DNA from 4 places in the Metabacillus sp. GQ13 genome. Region 1 is predicted to be linked to each of the others. Evidence: riboswitches for the same ligand, from Rfam matches in the RefSeq annotation. Region 1 holds a riboswitch; each other region holds the start of a gene.

Evidence for each region. Region 1 has a riboswitch for cobalamin ahead of AC6CHR_RS17725 (DUF4430 domain-containing protein). Riboswitches for the same ligand answer to the same signal wherever they lie in the genome.
Region 2: linked by a shared signal. The riboswitch ahead of metE (5-methyltetrahydropteroyltriglutamate--homocysteine S-methyltransferase) and the one ahead of AC6CHR_RS17725 (DUF4430 domain-containing protein) in region 1 are both predicted to bind cobalamin.
Region 3: linked by a shared signal. The riboswitch ahead of AC6CHR_RS11755 (ABC transporter substrate-binding protein) and the one ahead of AC6CHR_RS17725 (DUF4430 domain-containing protein) in region 1 are both predicted to bind cobalamin.
Region 4: linked by a shared signal. The riboswitch ahead of AC6CHR_RS15610 (ribonucleotide reductase N-terminal alpha domain-containing protein) and the one ahead of AC6CHR_RS17725 (DUF4430 domain-containing protein) in region 1 are both predicted to bind cobalamin.

Annotation. Positions count from the first base shown of each region.
Region 1 is NZ_JCAXET010000014.1:106,373-112,372, reverse strand. It holds gene AC6CHR_RS17735 (nuclease-related domain-containing protein) at 803-1,741, shown strand; gene AC6CHR_RS17730 (coiled-coil domain-containing protein) at 2,074-3,372, shown strand; cobalamin riboswitch at 3,611-3,797, shown strand; gene AC6CHR_RS17725 (DUF4430 domain-containing protein) at 3,932-6,000, shown strand, end outside.
Region 2 is NZ_JCAXET010000001.1:212,838-218,837, forward strand. It holds gene AC6CHR_RS01120 (NAD-dependent succinate-semialdehyde dehydrogenase) at 437-1,855, opposite strand; gene metE (5-methyltetrahydropteroyltriglutamate--homocysteine S-methyltransferase) at 2,129-4,417, opposite strand; cobalamin riboswitch at 4,590-4,779, opposite strand; gene AC6CHR_RS01130 (STM3941 family protein) at 5,099-5,632, shown strand; gene AC6CHR_RS01135 (hypothetical protein) at 5,961-6,000, shown strand, end outside.
Region 3 is NZ_JCAXET010000008.1:113,325-119,324, reverse strand. It holds gene cbiB (adenosylcobinamide-phosphate synthase CbiB) at 1-479, opposite strand, end outside; gene AC6CHR_RS11765 (adenosylcobinamide amidohydrolase) at 476-1,942, opposite strand; gene AC6CHR_RS11760 (FecCD family ABC transporter permease) at 1,945-3,009, opposite strand; gene AC6CHR_RS11755 (ABC transporter substrate-binding protein) at 2,972-3,913, opposite strand; cobalamin riboswitch at 4,207-4,405, opposite strand; gene cobT (nicotinate-nucleotide--dimethylbenzimidazole phosphoribosyltransferase) at 4,475-5,536, opposite strand; gene AC6CHR_RS11745 (cobyric acid synthase) at 5,526-6,000, opposite strand, start outside.
Region 4 is NZ_JCAXET010000012.1:36,990-42,989, reverse strand. It holds gene AC6CHR_RS15625 (universal stress protein) at 114-620, shown strand; gene AC6CHR_RS15620 (protoglobin domain-containing protein) at 749-2,044, shown strand; gene nhaC (Na+/H+ antiporter NhaC) at 2,395-3,777, shown strand; cobalamin riboswitch at 3,974-4,152, shown strand; gene AC6CHR_RS15610 (ribonucleotide reductase N-terminal alpha domain-containing protein) at 4,295-5,176, shown strand; partial or broken gene AC6CHR_RS15605 (ribonucleoside-diphosphate reductase subunit alpha) at 5,470-6,000, shown strand, end outside.

The DNA of each region.
Region 1 (6,000 bases):
GGAAGCGATATATGCTTTCTGTTTTTTTGTAGAGAGGTTCAATAAAAAGTGGAAGTGGTTCAATAAAAGGGAAAAGTGGTTCAATTCCGGAGGATTGTGGTTCAAAAAAATGGATGAGACGGCTCAAAATAAGGGAGTGGTTCAATAAAGAGTAGAAGTGGTTCAATAAAAGGGAAAAGTGGTTCAATTCCGGAGGTTTGTGGTTCAAAAAAGTGACAGAGACGCCTCAAAATAAGGGAGTGGTTCAATAAAGAGTAGAAGTGGTTCAATAAAAGGGAAAAGTGGTTCAATTCCGGAGGTTAGTGGTTCAAAAAAGTGACAGAGACGCCTCAAAATAGGGGAGTGGTTCAATAAAAAGTGGAAGTGGTTCAATAAAAGGGAAAAGTGGTTCAATTCCGGAGGTTAGTGGTTCAAAAAAGTGGATGAGGCGGCTCAAAATAAGGGAGTGGTTCAATAAAAAGTGGAAGTGGTTCAATAAAAGGGAAAAGTGGTTCAATTCCGGAGGTTAGTGGTTCAAAAAAATGGATGAGACGGCTCAAAATAAGGGAGTGGTTCAATAAAGAGTAGAAGTGGTTCAATAAAAGGGAAAAGTGGTTCAATTCCGGAGGTTAGTGGTTCAAAAAAGTAGAAGAGGCGGCTCAAAATAAGGGAGTGGTTCAATTCCGCCGTAAAAAGTGAGAAACCGGCTCAGTAAAAAATGTTCAAACAAATCAATGAATGTAGAAGGAACCTTCACTTTTTTACCGAATAGGTATCATGAACTATACTACTAATAGATAAGAGGTGGATCTCCTTGATTATTATGGAAAGAAGAAAGTCTTTGAAACTACAAAAGGTAGAGGTGATTTTACGAAGGTTACGGAAGGCGCATGCAAGTTTCCCTATGCTCGAACATGATCATGCGAAGATGTTGGCTGGATACAAAGGTGAAAAGTCAATTGATTATTTTTTGAGTTATATCAACGAAGATTACTATATTTTCAACAATATAAGATTGTCAGATAGGAATTATTTTTTTCAGATTGATTCACTTATTATTTCTCCGTTTTTCATATGTATTCTTGAGGTGAAAAACATTGCGGGTACAATATTTTTCGATGATGTATTTGATCAAATGATTCGATCGATAGATGGTAAGGATGAAGGGTTTTCTAGTCCTGTAATTCAAGTGAGAAGACAGAGAGACCATCTTAAACATTGGTTAGTAGAGCAGAAGTTTCTCCCTATCCCAGTAGAAACCCTTATCGTAATTAGTAACCCATCTACGATTATAAAATCCTCCAAAACAGATTATCCTCAGGTTATTCACAGTGCTAATATACCACTCGAAATTAAACGATTGGAAGCGAAATATAATAAAAAAATAATCCCTAAACAATCGCTAAAAAAACTAGCAGGACTTCTCGTTGAATTGAATACAGAAGATGATACCAACGTATTATCTCTATACAAAATTGAAAGGAAGGAAATAGTTACAGGTGTTCAATGTCAAAATTGCGGCAATTTTGATTCAGTGCGAAGACAAGGTTTTTGGCGATGTTCCATTTGTACTCATAAATCAAAGTATGCACATATTCAAAGTTTAGAAGACTATAAACTTATATTCGGTGAAAAGATAACTAACCAAAAACTCCGTTCGTTTCTCCACATAACCTCAAGAACAACTGCTACTAAATTGCTCCGAAGTTTAAATTATAGTCATGAAGGAAAAACGAAGGATCGATTTTACATTATAGAATAATGGGTGTCTTCTTTTCTAATAGTGCGACCAGCATGATAACTAATCCAATCATCCACAAATTCATCCATTACTGGTAATCATAATTAATCTATGATAAAGTTGAAATTGTGGTTTTTTTGGGAATTAGGAGTTACTAGTTATATTTGAAATATAATTGTAATATTATAAACACATATTTGTCACTTTTTGATGATATACTACTAATTGTGGCTAATATAAGCAAATAGTAGTATAAAACAAGAATTGTTAGGGGTTACATAGTTACATAGATAGAAAGAGAATATGTAATTGCAAGAGAGAATTTGTACAAGAATGGAAAGTAGGGGAAGAGAATGTCGAAAAAGAAACTAGTAATCATGAACTTAGCTGTCATGATTGGATTAGGTAGTTCATTTGCTATTCCTTCGGCTAAGGCTGAAAGTCTAACTGAAGTTCAAACACAACGTTCACAGGTTCAAGCCGAAATGGCTAACGCAGATAAAGAACTTAAGGCTGTACAAGAGGAACTTGCAAATTTAAATGCTCAGGTTAAACGTGTTGACGAAGCAGTAGCTGAAAACAACAAAAAAATGGAGCAAACTAAGAAAGATATTGCTGTTGCTAATACAGATATTAGTAAAATGGAAGAAGAAATCGCAGTTTTAGAAGAGACAATTAAAAAAAGAACAGATATCTTAAAGCAACGCGCTATTTCATACCAACATAGCGGGGGAAGTGTTGACTACTTTGATGTATTAGTTGGTTCTTCTAGTTTCAGTGATTTTTTAAACCGAGCAATTGCAGTCGGAAAAATAGTAGAAGCAGATAGTGAGCTTTTAAAGCAGCTTGAAACGGATGAAAATGTTTTAAATGAAACGAAGGCTTCTAAGGTTCAAAAACTTGCAGATCTTACAGATATGAAAACAGAGTTAGAAGGTATGCAGACAATTGTCTTAGAACAAAAAGCACAAAATGATCAATTGAAAGAACAGCTTAAGAATGAAGAATCTGCTAACTTAGCTGCTAAGACTAGTTTACAACAAAAAGATAGTGATCTTGCAACACAAGAAACTAGCTTACAACAAAGCACACAATCTACTTCTGTAGAACTAACAAGTGGAAATAGTGTCGACTCTAACAACTCAAACTCTAGTAATAGTAATAGTAATAGTAATAGTAATAGTAATAGTAATAGTAATGATAAAAATAATAGTAGTAGTAATAATAGCGCTAAGATCGCATCAACACCTGTAAATCCTAATGGTACAGTTAGTGATCTTATCTCTGCTGGTTATAAGTATATTGGTAATTCTGTTTATGACTTTGGTGGAGGAAGAAATGCTTCTGATATAGCGGCTGGCAGATTTGATTGCTCTGGTTTTGTTGCTTGGGCATATTCAACTGTTGGAGTGAATGTAGGAGCAAGTACTAGTGCATTGAGAAATACAGGAACAAGAGTATCAGCTAGTGATATGCAACCTGGTGATATGGTTTTCTTTAATACCTATAAAACCGATGGACATGTTGGTATCTATATGGGTGGAGGAAAATTCATCGGTTCACAAAGTTCAACAGGTGTAGCTATAGCTAATATGTCTAGTGGATACTGGGCTGATAAATTTAGCGGGCGTGTTATGCGTGTGAAATTATAATAGTATCTGGAGCTGGCTTACGAGTCAGCTCTTTTTTGTTGGATTTTTTTAAAAAAAGATGTTGCCACTTCATGATAGGTGTTTACTAGTTTATTCCCCCCTATTTAACGAATGAAACGTAAAACTGCCTATTCTTTAATAATATTGGAGCTTCACGTGAATTTCAAAATAGTTACCAACAATTTGTTACAAATCTTGACAGTATTTTCATTGTAGCCTATGATTAAATCAACTTAATTAAATTAAATAAAAAATAGGTTGATAGATTGAGCAAGTCTATCATTAAAAGGGAAGTCGGTGTTAGTCCGACGCGGTCCCGCCACTGTAATTGGGAGCTCATTACAATATGCCACTGTTTAATATGGGAAGGCTGTAATAGAGTGTTGATCATAAGCCAGGAGACCTGCCTGTTTGACATTACCATTAACTCTACGCGGATAGGGATGGTGTTTGGACACGGGTCTCTCATTTATAATGAATAAACTTGTTGAAAGCACATCTCTGCATTGGGGTGTGCTTTTTTATTTAAGTTATATACAAAATGAGGGGGCTTTATATTTTGAAGATTCGTAACATGTCACAACGAATTATTGCACTTTTTACTATTTTATTATTGGTTACTTTTCAAGTAGCTACATTTTTTCCACAGCAGGTTGATGCTGCTTTAGCAAACGGAGTAACTATATCGGTTGAGGATCAAGACGGAAATAAGATATATCCATTAAAAGCACTAGAAATAGAAGAGGCCCAAACAGCTTTGGATCTTATTAAAGAGATAAATGAACAACTAGGAAAAGAATATTTTAACTATTCAGTACATGAGGAATTTGGTGCTTTTATTAATAGTATAGGAGACATCACTCCTGAAGGTGATAAATACTGGGGATTCATTGTAAATGGAGAGGAAGCATCAGTAGGAGTCTCTCAATTTCAGCTAACAAACGGTGACAATATCCGCTTTAAACTAATTGAGTGGCCTTCTAAAAAGGTAAATGTAAAGGTTTCAGCAAAAGATGGTGATAGTAAGCAAATCATTGATAAAACAGTACAGGTCGTTGAAGGATCTAGTGCTTATGATGCACTGAAATTAGCTGGTGAAAATGCAAAGGTTAAAGTAGATACGTCGATTGACCAGACTTATTTTGCTTTTATTAATAATATTGGTGACAAATCGTTAGGAGAAAATGATTATTGGAGCACGTCAATTAATGATGGATATATGTCAGAGGGGTTATCCGCTTATATCGTAAAAGAGGGAGACCAACTAGGTCTTGAGGTAACAACATGGATACCACCAACTGAACCAACTGAAGAAGACGAACCGACACCTGACACAGATAATAAACCTTCTGTAGATGAGGAAGTGACTACGCCAGATCCAAGTCAAACTCCTGAAGCAGTGATTCAACAGGTAACGGAAGCTATTCAAACAGCGACACAGTATGTTGCGAAGAATAATAGTGATGATTTTTCAATAGTGGCACTAAAAGCAGCTGGAGGAAAGATCCCTTTACAATACACAGAGAAAATCAAAAACAATCTTATAACCAATGAAGGTTATTTCAGAAATGTCACAGATTATGAACGAACTGTCCTTGGTCTAACAGCAGCTGGAGAGGACGCAACAGACTTTGCAGGTTATAATCTAATCGAAAAAATATATTCAAATGAGAGAATGACCAATCAAGGTAACAATGGAGTTATCTACGCGTTGCTTGCTTATGATAGCGGGAATTATCTTGTGCCAGATGATGCAGAATGGACAAGAGAACGTCTAGTAAATTACTTATTAGATGTGCAATTAGAAGATGGTAGTTGGTCACTATTTGGTTCGACTCCAAGTGCTGATATTACCGGGATGGCCCTGGCTGCATTAGCTCCATATAAAGAGCAAGCGACTGTGCAAGCGGCAATTGATAAAGCAGTAGAATGGATTGCTAGTAATCAAGATCCTACAGGTGGTTTTAGTAGTGATTTTAATGGTGGTGAGTCCAGTGAGACAACTGCACAAATTATTATCGGACTTTCTACAGTCGACGAAAATCCAACTGGGGAACGTTTTACGAAGCGAGCAGACGAGGGAACAAACGCAAGAAATTCCTCAACTTCAGAGGGAGTAAACCTTATTCAGCATCTGTTAACATTTAAGCAATCAGATGGTGGCTTTGCTCATCTTATTGGTGATGGCTCAAACGGAATGGCTAGTACGCAAGCTCTTTTAGCTTTAGCTGCATATGATCGGATAGGAGAAGGATCAATCTATCAATTTATACCTGCAGAAAGCGAAGAGGATCCAATAGATGAAGAAAAACCACCAGCAGGAAACGAAGAGGATCCAATAGATGAAGAAAAACCACAAGTACCAGGAAACGAAGAGAATTCATTAGATGAAGAAGAACCATCAGCAATTCCTGATCAAAATCCAGGTAATAAAAATGTAACACCAATCATAGAAACACCAGAAACACTTCAGGTTATTCCAGTTAATAATAAAGAAACTGAAAAAGCTCAAGGAAAGCAGCTACCTGATACAGCAACACCATACTTTAATATGGTAGCAGCTGGAGGGACGCTGCTTGTCATTGGATCATCTATATTCGTATACGCAACTAGACGTCAAACGAATAA
Region 2 (6,000 bases), on a different contig from region 1:
TCATTCGTTATGAAACACCAAAAATAAGACTTTACTTTATAATCTACTCCCGCAGATTATTGTAGAATGTATGAGCCATCGAAACAAATTCAAATGGAAAGAGAGGGTTTTCTTTTGGTAAAATAGATTATTTTATATCAACACATTGGGTCAGGGGAGTAACTTTTAGATTGATTCCAATATTATTAAGAATAAGAAAACTTTAATAAAACTGTATTAAATACACTAAAAATATCAAATAGTATTTTATAGGAAATCGTTAAATTCCACTAATATTAAAAAGTACCTCCATCAGGTCTTATAGGCCAAAGTAAGGCCAGACCGACGCATTTACTATTCTAGTATCGGTGAAAAAACCATTTTATTTAGGTTAAAAGTTCTACAACGGAAGAATTGAGAGTAAAAAAAGCTCAGCATTTAAGCCAAGCTGTTCTTCTCATAAACCAAGCGAAATATATTTCACTTCCAAATATTCTTCAATACCTTGATGACCACCTTCACGTCCGATACCACTCTGTTTAAAACCGCCAAATGGCGCTTGTGGTGTGGAAGGAAGTCCATCATTAAGACCTATAATTCCATATTCAAGTGCTTCTGTGATTTGAATGCCTCTCGTTATATTTTCTGTAAAGACATATGCTGCTAATCCATAGATTGAATTGTTAGCTCGTTCGATAACCTCATTAACGGAATGAAATTTTGTAATTGGAGCAACAGGACCAAAAGTCTCTTCTATCATGCATAGCATATCGTCATTAATATTTGAAAGAACGGTTGGTTCAATGTATAAACCATTATTCTTTTTCCCACCTGTTTCAATTTTTGCACCCTTGGCAATTGCATCATCTATATGGTTAAAAACTTTAGTAACAGCAGCTTGATCGATTAGAGGACCAATGTCTGTGCTCTCATCCATTCCGTTTCCAGTAGATAACTCTTTTACTTTTATGACAAATTTGTTAATGAAAGCATGATAAATAGATTCTTGTACATATATTCGATTTGCACAAATGCATGTTTGCCCTGCATTACGAAATTTTGCTGCGATCACTCCATCAACAGTTTTATCTAAATCGGCATCTTCTAGTATAATAACTGGTGCATGACCACCAAGTTCTAGAGACAGCTTTTTAACGGTTTGCGCCGATTGTTTCATTAATTCTTTGCCAACTTTTGTTGAACCTGTAAATGTTAATTTACGTACTCGATCATCTTTAAGCCAAACCTCACCTATTTCCTTTGCATCACCAGTTATTACATTTATTACACCTCTAGGTATGCCCGCCTTCTCTGCAAGTAATACTAGTTTGAGCGCAGTTAATGGCGTTTGTTCGGCCGGTTTAATCACAACGGTACACCCTGCTGCTAGCGCAGGAGCCACTTTTCTAGTAATCATTGCTGCTGGAAAATTCCAAGGGGTAATGACGGCTACAACACCAACTGGCTGTTTTTGGACGAGAATTCGCTTATTTCGTTGCGTTGCAGGAATCGTTTCTCCATAAATTCTTTTTGCCTCTTCCGCATACCATGAAATAAATCCATTTGCATAGTTTATTTCACCCAGTGCTTCTTTCAATGGCTTTCCCTGCTCCATCGTCATTGTTTCTGCTAGATCATCACGGTGTAACGTAATCAGATCATACCATTTCCTGAGTAGGTCTGAACGTTCATATGCTGAATAAGCCGACCAATCTCGGAACGCAGAACTGGCAGCTTCAATTGCTTTGTTTGCTTCATTTGCTCCACCATTTGGAACTGTTGCTATGACTTCATGGTTTGCAGGATTTATCACTTCTGTCGTCGGTAAACCCTCACCTGTCCATACCCCATTAATAAATATGTGAAATTTTTCCATCGATGTTATACCTCCTACATTGGAATCCACTCTTTTTAACATTTAAAATGATATCTTTTAAATATTCATTTAGATAGCTCTTTTCAATCTATCTAATACTTTTCCCTCCTATATTAATTGTAATCTAAAAGACTTTCATTTATCTTGCTCAGTATCCTATTCCAATACAAATTTATGCCCTTCCTTAAACATATATATTTAAAAACGGAAAAAACACTACATACCCCAAAGGGTAGTAGTGCCTTTACCTTTATCTATTCTCTTCGATTTTACTTAAACTGTTTCAACGGCTTGAATTTTTTCTCTGTATACATGTGCTGCATTAACCATAACTTTTAGTGCTGCTACAGTCTCTTCTTCACCTCTCGTTTTCAAGCCACAATCTGGATTCACCCAAAACGCACGATAATCCAAGACTTCCAGTGCACGTTTCATATTTTGTGTAATCTCCTCTAATGCAGGTACACGGGGACTATGAATATCATATACTCCTAGACCAATTCCTTTGTTATAATGGTGTTTTTCAAAGGATGCAATCAATTCTCCATGACTTCTAGATGTCTCGATCGAAATAACATCTGCATCAAGGGCGTCAATAGCATGGATAATATCATCAAAATTCGAATAACACATATGTGTATGAATTTGCGTATCTTCATTGACAGAAGATGTCGCCAATTTAAAGGCATGAACAGCAGCTTGTAAATAACTTTCTGTTTTTTCTTCCTTTAAAGGCAGTCCTTCTCGTAATGCTGCCTCATCTACTTGAATCATCGTAATCCCATTTGCTTCAAGCGCTTCAACCTCTTTGCGAATTGCTAAAGCTACATGATTTAATACTTCAGTACGACTAATATCATCACGGACAAATGACCAATTAATAATGGTTACAGGGCCGGTTAGCATTCCCTTTACAGGCTTTTTAGTTAAGGTTTGTGCATAGACTGTTTCCTTCACGGTCATGTTTCCAAGACAGTAAACATCACCGAAAATAACTGGTGGTTTCACACATCGGGAGCCATAAGACTGAACCCAACCAAATTTGGTAATTGCAACACCTTCAAGCTTTTCACCAAAAAACTCAACCATATCTGTTCGTTCAAATTCTCCATGAACAAGAACATCTAATCCTAGGTCTTCTTGAATATCAATCCATTTCTTTATTTCTTTCTGAATATACTGCTCATATTGTTCAGACGTTAACTCCCCTTTTCTCCACTTCAACCGCTGTTTTCGAACTTCCTTTGTTTGAGGAAAGCTACCAATCGTTGTAGTAGGAAGTATAGGTAGATTCCATTTAGCTGAGTGTAATTCCTTCCGTTTTTCGACACTTATTCTTGAAGAAGAATAAGATTTAATATTGTGCATTGCTTCATGAACATTTTTTACATTACGATAGAATGAATGTTTAATTGAGTGTATAGCTTGATCATACTTATCAAGTTCATTCATCTTAATTTCCTCATTTAAATACCTCGTTAGCATCACAACTTCGCTTAACTTTTCATCCGCAAATGCTAAAGAACCCTTCACTTGAGATTCTAATTGCTGTTCACTGTTTATGGTCACGGGAACATGTAACAAACTACAAGACGGTTGAACCACTAAATGATTTTCATCAACAAATTCCAATATCTCTTTTACAAGTTTTGACTTATCCGTCAGGTTAGATTTCCAAATATTACGCCCGTCGATGACTCCAGCAAAAAGAACTTTATCACTAGGGAAACCATGTTTTTCTAAATTGATAACACTGACGCCTTCATCGTGTACAAAATCAACACCAATTCCCTGTACAGGTAACTGAATAATTTCTTCATAAAATTCAATGCTCTCAAAATAGGTTTGAAGAATAAGATTTACATCCTTCACACCATCATGAAACGCTGAATAAACGTCCTTAAATTCATTGATGATTTCCTTGTCCACATTTTTAACAAGAATAGGTTCATCTATTTGAATCCATTCTGCCCCAGCTTCCTTAAGTTGATTAAACACTTCGATATAAAGTGGGACAAGAGAGTTTAGTAGCTCAGATCGCTTTTGACCATCAAAGCCTTTTGAAATCGATAATAAGGTAATCGGACCTAATATAACAGGTTTCCCTATAATGTTTAGCTTTTCCTTAGCCTCTAAAAACAAGCGTAATAATCGATTATCTACTAATTTAGGCTGTGCTTCTTTTAACTCAGGAACAATATAATGGTAATTTGTATTAAACCATTTCGTCATTTCAGAAGCTATTTTCCCCTTACTTCCTCTCGCGATCTCGAAATATTGGTTTAAAGAAAACGTCTGAGCTATAGTTTTAAATCGTTCTGGAATTAATCCAAACATTGATGCTGTATCTAAAACATGATCATAATAACTAAAATCTCCAACAGGAATGAGATCGATTCCTTTTTCATGTTGTTTACTTAAATGTGTTAAACGGATTTGTTCCATTTCATTATGAAATTGTTCTTCATTTATTTGCTGTGACCAAAATAATTCTAATACTTTTTTCCATTCGCGATTCTCACCAATTCTTGGGTACCCGATATTTGAACTTTTAATTGTCATTTGAGGAACTCCTTTTCTATGTAACTAAAGTTTTAAACTATTTTTTCCCATTAAAAAAAGCCTCTCTATGGGACAATAAGAGAGACGAACGATAGGCATAGTTAACTAGAGTTGAAATGAATATTAAATGGTTTCAACATATGACCACCACTCCTCCCTATTTCGCGTAGGTAATAAGTGCATACAACAGGCAGGTCTCCTGACTTAGGTTCATCACTTAATATCCCTTCCCATTTCTAGTTGAAACAGTGGATTGTAATCAAGCTCCCCTTAACAGTGGCGCGACCGTGTCGGTTTTTCACCGAACTTCCCTTTTAAGTTAAAAGTGATTTACTTTTAACACCTATTGACTGAACATTATTAAATTTTAAATAATTAAAGCTTGTGACTTACAATAAATCATTTTGAATGTTTTATCAAGAGTTTTCTCCTAATTTTTATCAAACTAGTTATCAGGTATCATTTGTTTACATAATAATATTATTGTATATAAGGTGTTATGTAATTATCCTGAAACGTTATAAGCATTCTTCCTATTTTAGATATATCAGTTAATTTTTGTTAATTATGTGGTATAATTATAGATTAAAGGGTTTTTTCAGGTTTCTATGACAATGAGAATAGCAACAAACATAAAGAAATAGCCTAAAAACAGCTTACATATAACCTGGAGGAGTCCAAATGGAAGAAAATTTTTATATGTCGAAAATAAAAACGTTTAGTGCTTTTTTCATCATGCTTATTTTCACTTCCGCTTTTCTAGTATTTACAATTAATATGCTTCTATCCGACGGTGTTTCTCTAATCGCTATTTTTTTTAGCCTAAGTTTGATCCTATTTGTATGGTGCACATATATGATTGGAAAGCAACTATTCGGGATCGATCCGTTCATTTCTGTTAGTCCTTCTGGAATAACACTAAATGGTCCTCTTAAACTTGGCTTTGTTCGTTGGGATGATATTGAAGGATTCCTACCCTATCAACATAAAACCATTAGATTTCTAGCTATCGTACTTAAAGACGAAGAGCGTTTTATCGAACAATTACCTAAGAATAGTAAAATGATGGCGAAGATTAACCAAAAGACTGGCTTCCCCGCTTTTAGTTTTTCATTAAACTATTTGAAGGAAAAAGAGCAGTTAATTGATATCTTAATGAAATATGAAGTTGCTTTCTTTGTTCCTGATGATGAGGATCAAAGTGATGAACAGTAAAAGTAAGTGAATGAGTACGAGAAAAAACAAACATCTCAACATTCATTAGACCTTGTTATAAAATTCGTCACCAACATGGCTTATTATGTAGTAAAATGTAATTATCTGCGGTTTCCCGAGAAATAATAGCCGCTGTGATTACTTTACTTTCCTATTTCTTCATTTAACAACGGGGGCGACGGGCTCATCTGTTATTGTTTATACTACGATCTCCACTTCAAAAATAATTAACTACTTTTAAATAACTAGACATATGCCGTTACACTCCACTAAAACCTACATAAACTTATATGGTCTCATCACTTTTCAAACTAAGGAGTGTTCCTTTATGAATCCATATCATCATCATTATTATTATGATGTATCAC
Region 3 (6,000 bases), on a different contig from region 1:
GCAATAATCGCATCAACTGTATTCTCAGCTACTGTTTCTACCGTTCCACGTACGACTTCCTGGGTTGGCAAATCTTCGGTATCACGACCCACAATATAACTTAGCTTTTTTCGTGCTAACGGTAAATCCTTATTTTTTAAAGGTATCGCAACATCCTTTGCAGCTCTCTGTAAACCTTTAATAGCAATCGTTGTTGAGATGAAATAGATCTCAATAAATAAAGCGACAAATGGATGGATTAATCCGGCAATTGATAAAATCATTTTCATACAAATAAATGTTCCGATTACAATCATAATTGTTAACATGGTGCCTTTAAGTTTACGTAACTTCCCACTATTTAAGGTTTTCTCAACTTTACTAATCACCTTGCCTATAATAATGACTGGATGGGGTAGCCACCTTGGATCACCAATTAATAAATCAAGGATAATGGCAGCTAGGATTACATAAAAATAAAAAACAATCACAGTTGTCATTGCTTTTCACATCGAATCTTATTGTTAGTTACCGCTTCTATTATTGTTTTATATACGGTTATCCCTATTGCCTTTCCAATCACAGTTCCTGAACCTGCATAAGGTGTTAGTTCTCCAAGTTGTGTCGTAGCAATAAGCGTACTATCTGTTGATGTTCCTGTAGCAACCGTTTGGCTGTGAGGATCTTTAATCTGTAAATCATGAAATGCTTTTGTCTTTGCCTCAGTAGCAGATTGGATCGCATTCACTAGTGCACCATCTGTTAAATGAGCATTGAGGAAGACCATGATATTTACCGTGCCAATTTGAAAGCTTGTAGTGATTCGGGAATGATCAGTAATATCAACTGCATTACCAACACCGGCTGTAGTGACAACTAAAATCTCTACCCCTTCTTTTTCTTCGTGAACAATACTCCTATCTTGAAGGATAGCTGCCGTCATCATACCTACTGTATTATGCTCACTTATTTTCACTAGTTCTAGCCAATTAATAATATCTTTCTTTGGGTCGCTACTATGATAATCTTTATCTACATGGAAATTACAAAAATGATTACACCAAGTAAGACCATCACCAAGAACGCTATTTGAAATTGTTCTTAATGGATGATTAAATCCAATATGTATAAAGTGTTCCGTTTGTTTTATCGCAAAATTCATTTCTTTATTTAGCATAGTTGCTACGTGATAAGGAACAACGGTAATTTGTGGTTTTGGCACTACAGGGTGTTGGATATTTTTGATTGCCACTTCATACACTTCTTGAAGTTGATCTTCCTTTTGCAATACCGAGAGATCACTGGATTCTATGATTTTCCCTTCGTTCATAAGAACAACTTTATCCGCAAAAAGGGCTGCTGTATTTAAATCATGCAGAATCGCAACTATCGTTAATTGGTGCTTACGTTGGTAGTCTTTAATTTGGAGCAACATTTCGACTGTATGCTTAATATCTAAATGATTTGTTGGCTCATCTAAAAAGAGGATCTTCGGTTCTTGAGCCAAGGCTTTTGCTAATAATACCCGTTGTTTTTCCCCACCACTTAATTTGTTAAAAGGCTGCTTGCGAAATTGTAAAACATTCGTTTGCTTCATAACCTCTTCGACGATTTGATAATCTCTTTTAGAAATGTGTTTGATTATCCCTTTTTGGTGAGGATATCTTCCTAATAAAACTATTTCTTCGACTAAAAAGTCAAAGTCAATTTGGACTTCCTGTGATAAAACAGCCATCATTTTGGCACGTGCTTGAGTCGATAAATCACGTAGAGATTGATTAAAGATAGAAATTGTACCTTTTTGAGATGGTAACACTCCTGTTAATAATTTTATCAGCGTTGTTTTACCGCTTCCATTTGGACCGATTATCGCGTAGAAATGACTTGTTTCAATCGTAAGCGATAAATCGTGAATAATCATTTTTTGCTGATAACCACCAGAAAGGTTTTTTATGTCAATCATGTTTATCCCCTTCCAACGCGTTCTTTTATTAATAATAACCCAAAGATAGGTGCTCCAATTAATGCGGTAATGACGCCGATTGGTAATTCACTTGGTGCAATAATCGTTCTTGCGATTAGATCAGCTAAGATGAGATATCCTCCACCAACCAACATTGAGAGCGGTAAAACAAGCTTATGATTCGGGCCAACTACTAATCTGATAAAATGAGGAATGACCAAACCTACAAAACCAATTGCACCAGATACAGCAACTGCTGCACCTGTCAGTAAAGACGCTCCGACTAAGATGTATATTTTTCCGTGTTGGACATTTACACCTAAGTGTTCTGCAGATTCTTCACCAAGTGCAAAGGCATTTAATTCTCGCGAACGGACAAGTAACAAAAAGGAACCGATTAGAAAGAAGGGAATGATTAATTTAACATGACTCCAGCCTCTCATTCCGATATTCCCCATTAACCAATAGAGGATCTGACCTGTATCTTCGCGTGAGCTTAACGAAATGATAAGCGAAATAACTGCTCCTAAAAATGAGCTGACAATAATCCCTGCCAAAATAATGGTCTCAATAGATAACTTGCGATTAGCAAAATGAGTAACAGCAAAAACCATGACCATCGTCAAGAATCCACATAAAATCGCAATCACAGGTAACGTATATCCACCTAAAAAGGTAAATGATAACTGAAAATAAAGGACACTAACAGCCCCTAAAGAAGCACCTGAAGAAACACCAATTGTATAAGGATCAGCGAGCGGGTTTCTGAGGAGTCCTTGAAAAGCTGCACCTGCAAGTGAAAGAGCTGCACCTACAAAGAATGCCAATAGTACACGTGGTAAACGAATTTCCCAAATAATTCTTTCTGCGACATCAGGAATCGTTTTATTAAAAATGGTCTGGTTAAACAAATTTGATGTAATCGTGTCAATTATGACCGGAATCGGATAGTGAACACTACTAATAAATAAACCAAGGAGAGCTGTACTAAGTACAAACCCTCCGCTTAAAAGATACACCCATAAAATTTTATTCGCCAAAAACGTCCGGATAAATGAGTTTTGCAAGCGTCTCAACTCCATCAATTAGTCTTGGCCCAGGTCTTGTCACCATATCATTTTCAACATCAAAAACTTGTTCATTTTTAATTGCGGGTACTTCTCCCCAGCCTGCACGGTTTAATACTTGTTCTGAAGGATTTTCAACATAATACCCATAAGTGGTAATGATGACATCTGGATTCAATGTAACTATCTCTTCTTCTGTCATCTTAACCCAGCCTGTTTGCTCACCGGCAGTATTTATAGCATTGATTGTTTCTAACATTTCATGCATGAATGTATTTTGACCAGTTGTAAAAATATCTGGTGCCGGGGAAACTTCAACCCATACGCGTTTCTTCTCCGTTACCTCTTTAGCCTTTTCAGATATCTCGCTCAAACGACTTTTCATATCAGCTATCATTTTTTCGGCTTCACCTGTTGCACCAACTACTTCACCCACTAAGGTAATTGTTTCATAGACATCATCTAAAGATGCAGCATCTCCCACAACAAGAACATCACTTCCTGCTTCTTTAAATTGCTTTAAGATATCCTGATTATTTTCGTGATGGAAATTTGTAACCAAGATAAGATCTGGTTGTAATGCTAAGACTTTTTCTACATTTATTTCCTGACCGCCTACTTTTTCAATCGCTTCAACCTCAGCTGGATAATTACTGAAGTCATCAACCCCAACTAGCTTTTCTCCTTGACCTAAGGCAAAAGTAATTTCCGTATTACTTGGAATGAAAGATACGATTGTTTCCGGTTCTGAATCGATTGTAACCTCGTCCCCACTACCATCTACGACAGTTACTGGAAATGCTTGTTCACTATTTGTTTCATTTGTGTCCTTAGTTTCCACCTTACTGACTCCGTCTTTTTCTTTCTCCTCTGTTGCGCTACAACCAATTGTGAAAACGACCATTAATGCAAACAGTAGGTTTAGCAAAAACCATTTTTTCTTTGTTCCTGTCAATCTTTTCAACTCCCCATTTTTAATAATAGTAAGTCTTCCCAATAAGGTGGCAAGATCTATGTACTGTAAACTGTCCTATAATTGAAGAAAACATTACTATTGTTTTTTGTCTAGTCGCTGTTGTTCCTATAAAGAAAAAACGCCTCTTCTCATGGAATAGGCGTAAGTTGTTTTAGGGTATACGATTGAATTGCACAAATCAAACATCGGATACTTTAAAGGCATCCTTTTCCACGAAGGATACTTCAACAACATAATAGGCAGGTCTCCTGGCTCACGCATCAACATGATCGCTTTCCTTCCCGGATCCAATAAGGATGCAGTGGATTATGTAAGCTTCATTCAACGTTTACAGTGGCGGGACCGCGTTGGATTTTCACCATAACTTCCCTTTTACCCTTAAAATTTTCATTTGTAAGGACCTATTATTGACTATTCAATTTTTGTGACAATGATTATTATAGTAGATTATTGTAGTCAAGTAAATGAAAAAACGACAAGATTCCGCGTTTATTCGCGTTTATTTGCAACGCCTGCTGAATCAAACGTTGCCATTCCTTTAACCATTTGAGTTGCCGCCTCTAGTAACGGAAACGAAAGAGCAGCGCCAGTGCCTTCACCTAATCTCAAATCTAGATTTAATAATGGCGACTTAGATAAATGGGACAAAGCATGGAAATGGCCTGGTTCTTGTGAAATATGTCCTGCAATCAAATATTCCTTTACCTTTTCCTCGAGTAGAACAGCTAACAACGCAGCAGACGTACAAATGAATCCGTCTAATATAATTGGAATCCTTTGTTCAGCAGCTTTTATGATTGCTCCGACCATCCCAGCGATTTCAAGTCCACCTATTTTCGATAATATATCGATTGCGTCGCTAGGATCTGGATTTCTTTTTTCTAACGCATCTGTTATGATAGAGACCTTTCTTTGTCTACTTTCATCGGTTATTCCTGTTCCAATTCCTACTGCATCCTCAACAGAACAACCTGTTATAACAGAAGCAATAGCAGCAGCAGTTGTTGAATTCCCAATGCCCATTTCACCAACAATTAGACTCTTTGCTCCTTTATCAATGACCAATTGTGCAGTTTCCATTCCAACAAGGATTGCCTGGTTTGCCTCCTCCACTGACATCGAATTTTTTTCATAGAAGTTATCTGTACCGTGTTTCACCTTATTTTGTAGCAAGTATTGATGATCTATATCCTCGGCAATTCCGATATCAACAATTTTTAAAATCGCATCGATTTGCTTTGCAAAGACATTGATCGCTGCGCCACCATTCAAGAAATTATGTACCATTTGGATCGTAACTTCCTTAGGAAAAGCCGATACGCCCATGTCACTAATTCCGTGATCCGCGGCAAATACCAATATGCCGGGACGGGTCACCTCTGGAAAGACTTGATGAGTAATCCCTGAAAGTTGGATAGCTAATTCTTCTAATTTCCCTAAACTGCCAATTGGTTTCGTCAAGGTATTAATGTATTCTTCGGCTTCTTTCATTTTTTCATTGTTAAGTGGTTCTATCGCTTGTAACGTTTTTTTAATGTCATTAAGATTCATCGATTTCTCTCTCTTTTCTATGATAATTATTAATCATTTCAGATAGTTTCTCTATATCTATCGCTTCTCTTACATGATCTGCTAATCGATTATATTCACTTAATCGTCTAGTTTCATATGACTTCCTATTTAGAAGTGGCTTAAGCGATTTACGTTTTCGTATGTGATTTAAAAAATGTTCTTTGAAAAGGTCATTGTGAAAAACACCATGAAAATATGTTCCGATACATGTTTCCGATTGATTTTTACTACCATCTACTCGATCGGATAATTCAATGAGCGTTTGCAAATCTTCTAGATGACTGGTTAAACCCATATGAATTTCATATCCGGTAACGTCTATCTCTTTACCAAATAAGGTTAGTGTTCCTTCTGATCGAACGGTTATCTTTTCTTTTGATAGTGTGGTATGTAATGGAAGGAGCTTCAACCCGTCTACATAGTTGATATTTGTTTCAACTTGA
Region 4 (6,000 bases), on a different contig from region 1:
TTTCCGAAAACAGCCTTTAATTATTTCCGAATAAAAAAAATACTTGAATTCAGATTAGAAGATGATTTTATAGGGTATTAAATAACATCAAAGCTTTTGAAGGGATGATGAAAATGCAAACATTTCAACACTTAGTAGTAGCTTTTGATGAAACTGAGGATAGTAAAGAGGCGCTTAAGTTAGGAATTGATATGTCGCAACAGTTACACTCAGAAATTTCAGTTGTTCACATTCAAAAAGATGGTCCATTTAAAGAAGATTCAGCTACCGAAAACCTGGTATTAATAAGCCCTACTAGTAGTCATCCTACAGATGAAGTGAGAAATTATCCAATTGTACCTGAACCTAGAAATGTAATAGATGGAACAGAACATGATAAAAAAACGATGGCATTAAAAAGTGAAGCTAGACGAATATTAGATCTAAATAATGTAAAAGGTAACGTGAATATTTTATACGGCGAACCCTCTGAAGCAATTGTTTCTTATGCAACAGATCATCATGCTGATCTCATTATCGTAGGTAGTCGCAATATGAACGGCTTAAAACGGTTAATATTTGGTAGTGTTAGTGAAAAAGTCTCGCAACGATCCAATATCCCTGTTTTAATCGCAAAATAACCTTTTAAAAAAAGTAGACAGTATAAATTGTCTACTTTTTTTATATCTAAACAGAAAAACCATTCAATTTATCAAATACTAGTCGATATACCTAGTAGATAGTAAATTCTAAACAAGGGGATTAATGAATGGGTATTCTTTCTTTTAAAAAGGAAAAAAAACAACCAGCAGCACCGAAGGATCTTTTAAATCAGATTGTCTTAAAGGTCGATGAACCTTCACTAAAAAAGCAAATTCAAATGATTGGTCTTACAACCGATGATTTACTGTTATCGCTTAAACTTCAACCTTATATAGAGGCTAATATCGAGGAAATCGTGAATGCATTTTACGCTTCCTTTGAATCAGACTTGGGACTAATAGATATTATTAACACATATAGCTCTGTAGATCGTTTAAAATCAACCTTAAAAAAACATACGTTAAGCATGTTTGATGGAAGCTTTACTCCTGAAGACGTTAGTCGTATTAGAAGAATCGCTCATATCCATGTAAAAATAGGACTAGAAGCTAACTGGTATATGGCAGCATTTCAACCACTTTTAGCGTCAGTTATTCAAACTGTAGAGCCACATCTCCAAACAAAGCATGAGCTATTAAAAGTAATCCATAGTTTAACAAAACTTTTCAACCTAGAACAGCAAATTGTCATTGCAGCCTATGAAACTGAATATGCACAAGTACGAGCAGCCATTGAACGAGAGAAGGATCAGACCCGAGCTGAAGTAAATCAATTAGCCATACAATTAGCGAACGCAAGTGAAGATACCAATGCGTTTGTTCAAGAAATACTGGCTCACTCAAAGGAAATTGCATCATACTCTATCGATCACCTAGAAGTTGCATCAACAGCAGAAAGCCAAGCCACTAGTGGTAAAGTTGATCTTGAAAAACAAAATGAGTTAATGAACTTTATTGAAACAAGTACTGTCGAAATTTTAAAACAAATGGAATCATTGGAACAAACATCAGAAAAAATTAATCATGTTGTCTCAATCGTTACCTCTATAGCTGAACAAACGAATTTATTAGCTTTAAATGCAGCCATTGAATCAGCTAGAGCTGGTGAGTACGGTAAGGGATTTGCAGTTGTTGCAAGTGAAGTTCGTAAACTTGCTGAGGAAACAAAAAATTCAGTCCAAGGTGTATCTAGTTTAATTTTGAATATTCATAGCCAAATTGATAGTATGTCTACCGCAATTAGCAATGTAGCTGAATTAACGACTAAAGGCACAACACAAATGAGTGATATGAATTCATTTTTTGATACGATTCTAGAATTCATGAATAATAACAAACAGCAAAGTGAAAAAGCAAAATCTGATTTGATGAACTTTACAAATGTTATTAATGATGTCTCTAAAGCAATTACTCAAATTGCAGAAACATCAGATAGCTTAAAGGATATCGCTGAAACAATGTAATAAATTCCAATACCTTTGTATTTGTATTACCAAATACAACAAGTGAAGACTGACTATGGTCTCTACTTGTTGTATTTTTCTATGACTTTATCACTTGATGGATATACTATTGACTTCCCTCTTTTCGTATCCATCTGCCGAATACCTCACTCCTTTACACACCCTGTTCACAACCAATTATCCTGTAAGATTATCGTTTTCCACTGTCTAAATCAAACTTATAATTGACATAAATTATTAGCCTGATATAATATTTTTGTACCCTAAAGCATAAAAGCGTTTAAGTATTAACGTTTTTAAAATTCAATTAGTATATAACTGACAGTAAAGTAGAATAAAGGAGCAAATATATGTCTACCCCCAAAAAAGCCTTTCATTTTAAAGAGGCTCTATTTATATTAGTGATGATTTTAGTCATCATCTATTCTAGTTTGTTTATTCTTAAAACAGAACCACATATTGCATTATTAAATTGTTTGGTGTCTATTTCAATCCTTGGCTTACTGAAGGGTTATCCGTGGAAAAAGTTAGAAGACGGAATAATCAAAGGGATTCAAAGTGGAATACAACCAATTATTATTTTAGCCTTAATCGGGATTCTCATTGGAGCATGGATGAGTAGTGGCACAATACCAACTGTAATGGTATATGCTTTAACAATTATTAATCCTAGTTACTTACTGATCACATCGCTATTTTCTTGTATGGTTATATCAAGTCTTGTTGGTAGCTCGTTCACTACTGTCAGTACAGTCGGTGTCGCCCTTATGGGTGCTGGTATGGCAGTTGGCTTACCAGTTGAGTGGGTTGCCGGTGCCATTATTTCAGGTGCTTGCTTTGGAGATAAAATGTCTCCGATGTCTGATACAACAAATTTTGCATCTGGTGTTTCTTCCGTTGAATTGTTCACTCACATTCGCCATATGACAAAAACAACGATCCCAAGCATTCTCATTACAACCGTTGTATTCTTTATTCTGGGTCGGATGGCACCGATTCAATCATCATCAATTACAGAAATGACAAACATGATAACAATCATTGAAGGTACTATAAATGTTAGTCCTTTAACTTTACTTTCACCGCTTTTAGTTATTATATTGGCTATTCGAAAAATCCCGGTTATCCCAGCACTAATCATGGGAATCATAACTGCAGGTGTAACAGCATTAAGTATACAAGGAATACAATTAACACAATTTTTCCAAGTATTACAGAATGGTACATCCTTCTCAATCGCAAACGAGCAGGTTGTAAATATGATGAATCGGGGTGGACTGCAATCGATGATGTGGTCAATTTCACTCATTTTGATTGCTTTTGCATTTGGCGGTCTATTAGATGTACTGAAAATCATTCCAACGCTGTTAACTGGATTGATTGAGCGAGTTCATACTAAAGGGCAACTAATTCTATCAACTGCTACATCCTCATTAGGGATTAACCTATTAACAGGTGAACAATACTTATCGATTCTTATTCCAGGGCAATCATTCAAAATCTTATATGACAAGATGAAGATCGAACGGAAATATATGTCACGTACGCTCGAAGATGCAGGTACATTAATTAATCCTTTAATACCCTGGGGAGTTAGTGGTGCGTTCTTTGCACAAACACTTGGGGTATCTGTAGTTGACTTCTTACCTTTTGCATTCTTTTTATACTTGTCATTACTATTTTCTATTCTTTACGGGTTTTTTGGCAAAGATAAGACACCGAAAGAAATCTAACTGTTTTAAGTTAGATTTCTTTTTTTCGTTATTTTGTGCTTATATAGATCGTAACCCTCCACACTAACTTATCGAATATGATAAATTTCGACAAATAGAAAGTATTGGTTGATTAATTCACTTATCTGCTTTATCATTTAAATAGAAGTTATTTACCTATATGTTGATATTTCAATAAACACCAAAACTATATATTGTATTTTTGCAAGATTAGGCGCCTATTGGGCTGAAAAGGGAATCTGGTGTAAATCCAGAACTGTCCCCGCAACTGTAAGTGTGACGAACTGAGTTAACCACTGTACAATTCTTTGTATGGGAAGGGCTCATAGTAGGATGAACACAAGTCAGGAGACCTACCTAACGCTTGCGAAAGTTTCAATTTCTTCGGGGACTGAGAAGATGAAACGACGGAAAGCCAGTATGGATTTCTCCATTTCTCTCCTACTCTCCTTAATCTGTCGTTTTCTCCACTCATCCCCGAGCGGTTTTTACAAAAAAACGATGGAGGCTCTTTATTATGAGTATAACAACTGCACCTACTATTATTGACGATAATGGACAAGAAACATTTGATTCAAACAAACTTACAACGTTTATTCTGTCTATTCATCAGCATTTCCCTTCCTTACCTATAGATGATTATTTACATAGAATCCATAGTACTATTCTCCAAAGAGATTCGTACACATCAGAACAACTCACTAATTTACTTATATTAGAAGGATTATCTAATATTACTGAACAGGAACCCGACTGGACCTACTTTTGTGCCCAACTTTATTTAACAAAGCTTTATAAAGAAGCTGCTACTAACAGAGGTTATGATAACAAACAAAAATATGGTAGTTTTAACGATCTAATTAATCAATTAGTTTCAAAGGGGCTCTACCACTCTAAAATTTTAGATCAATATTCTATATTGGAAATTGAAGAGATTGGGGGATATATCCAACCAAATAGGGATCGTTTATTTACTTATATAGGCATTCGCACGTTAGCTGATCGTTACTTAGCTCGTGATTTTTCAAAGCAAACATTTGAATTACCACAAGAACGATTCCTACTCATCGCCATGACGTTAATGGCCAACGAGAATAAAGACAATCGCCTTGAGCTTATTAAGCAATCATATTGGGCAATGAGTAATCTATATATGACAGTAGCAACTCCTACTCTATCGAATGCTGGAAAGCCTATTGGCCAATTATCTAGTTGTTTTATCGATACGATTGATGATAGTTTACAAGGAATATTTGATAGTAATACAGATATTGCCAATCTTTCTAAATCTGGAGGAGGTATAGGCGCATATTTTGGGAAAATAAGAAGCCGCGGTAGTGATATTAAAGGCTTTAAAGGTGTTTCATCAGGGGTTAAAGGTAGCCCTCTTGTGGCGTAAGTTACAAGTAATAAAGGTGGTCAAATGCGGGAAACTCCGAGTATCTCAACGTAGGATACCATGCAGTAATGACATGGCGCTCCCTAAAAAACCGCGAGTGCGGATAATCTGCAGCCGAGCTTCCTATTTGTAGGAAGAAGGTTCAACGACTAAGTAGTTATATAAGTGATTATATAATTCGAACCACCTATCCACTTTCAGAAACAATAAAAAGTGGATAAAGATATAGTCTGTTCTGTGCAGCGATGTATAGAGGTAGGCAGAAATGACCTATCCCCCTAAGTGAACATATAGGGAGTAACAATAAAAGTATTCCATGGATGAAACAACTTAATAACACAGCCGTAAGTGTCGACCAACTTGGACAACGTAAAGGAGCCATTGCGATTTATTTAGATGTCTGGCATAAAGATATCTTTTCATTCCTAGATTCAAAACTTAATAATGGTGACGAACGCATGCGTACCCATGACTTATTCACAGGCGTATGTATCCCAGATATCTTCATGAAACAAGTAGAAGCTCGTGACGATTGGTATTTATTTGACCCACATGAGGTTTACCAAGTTATGGGGTATCATATTGAGGACTTTTACGATGAAGAAAAAGGAAATGGTAGTTTCAGTCAAAAATATTGGGAATGTGTCAATAATGAAGCACTTTCCAAAGAGAAAGTCCCCGCTATTGAAGTCATGAAACGAATTATGATTAGTCAATTAGAAGCTGGAACACCCTATATGTTCTATCGTGATGAAGTTAACAGACAAAATACTAACTCTCATAAAGGCATGATTTACTGTAGCAATCTCTGTACTGAAATCACA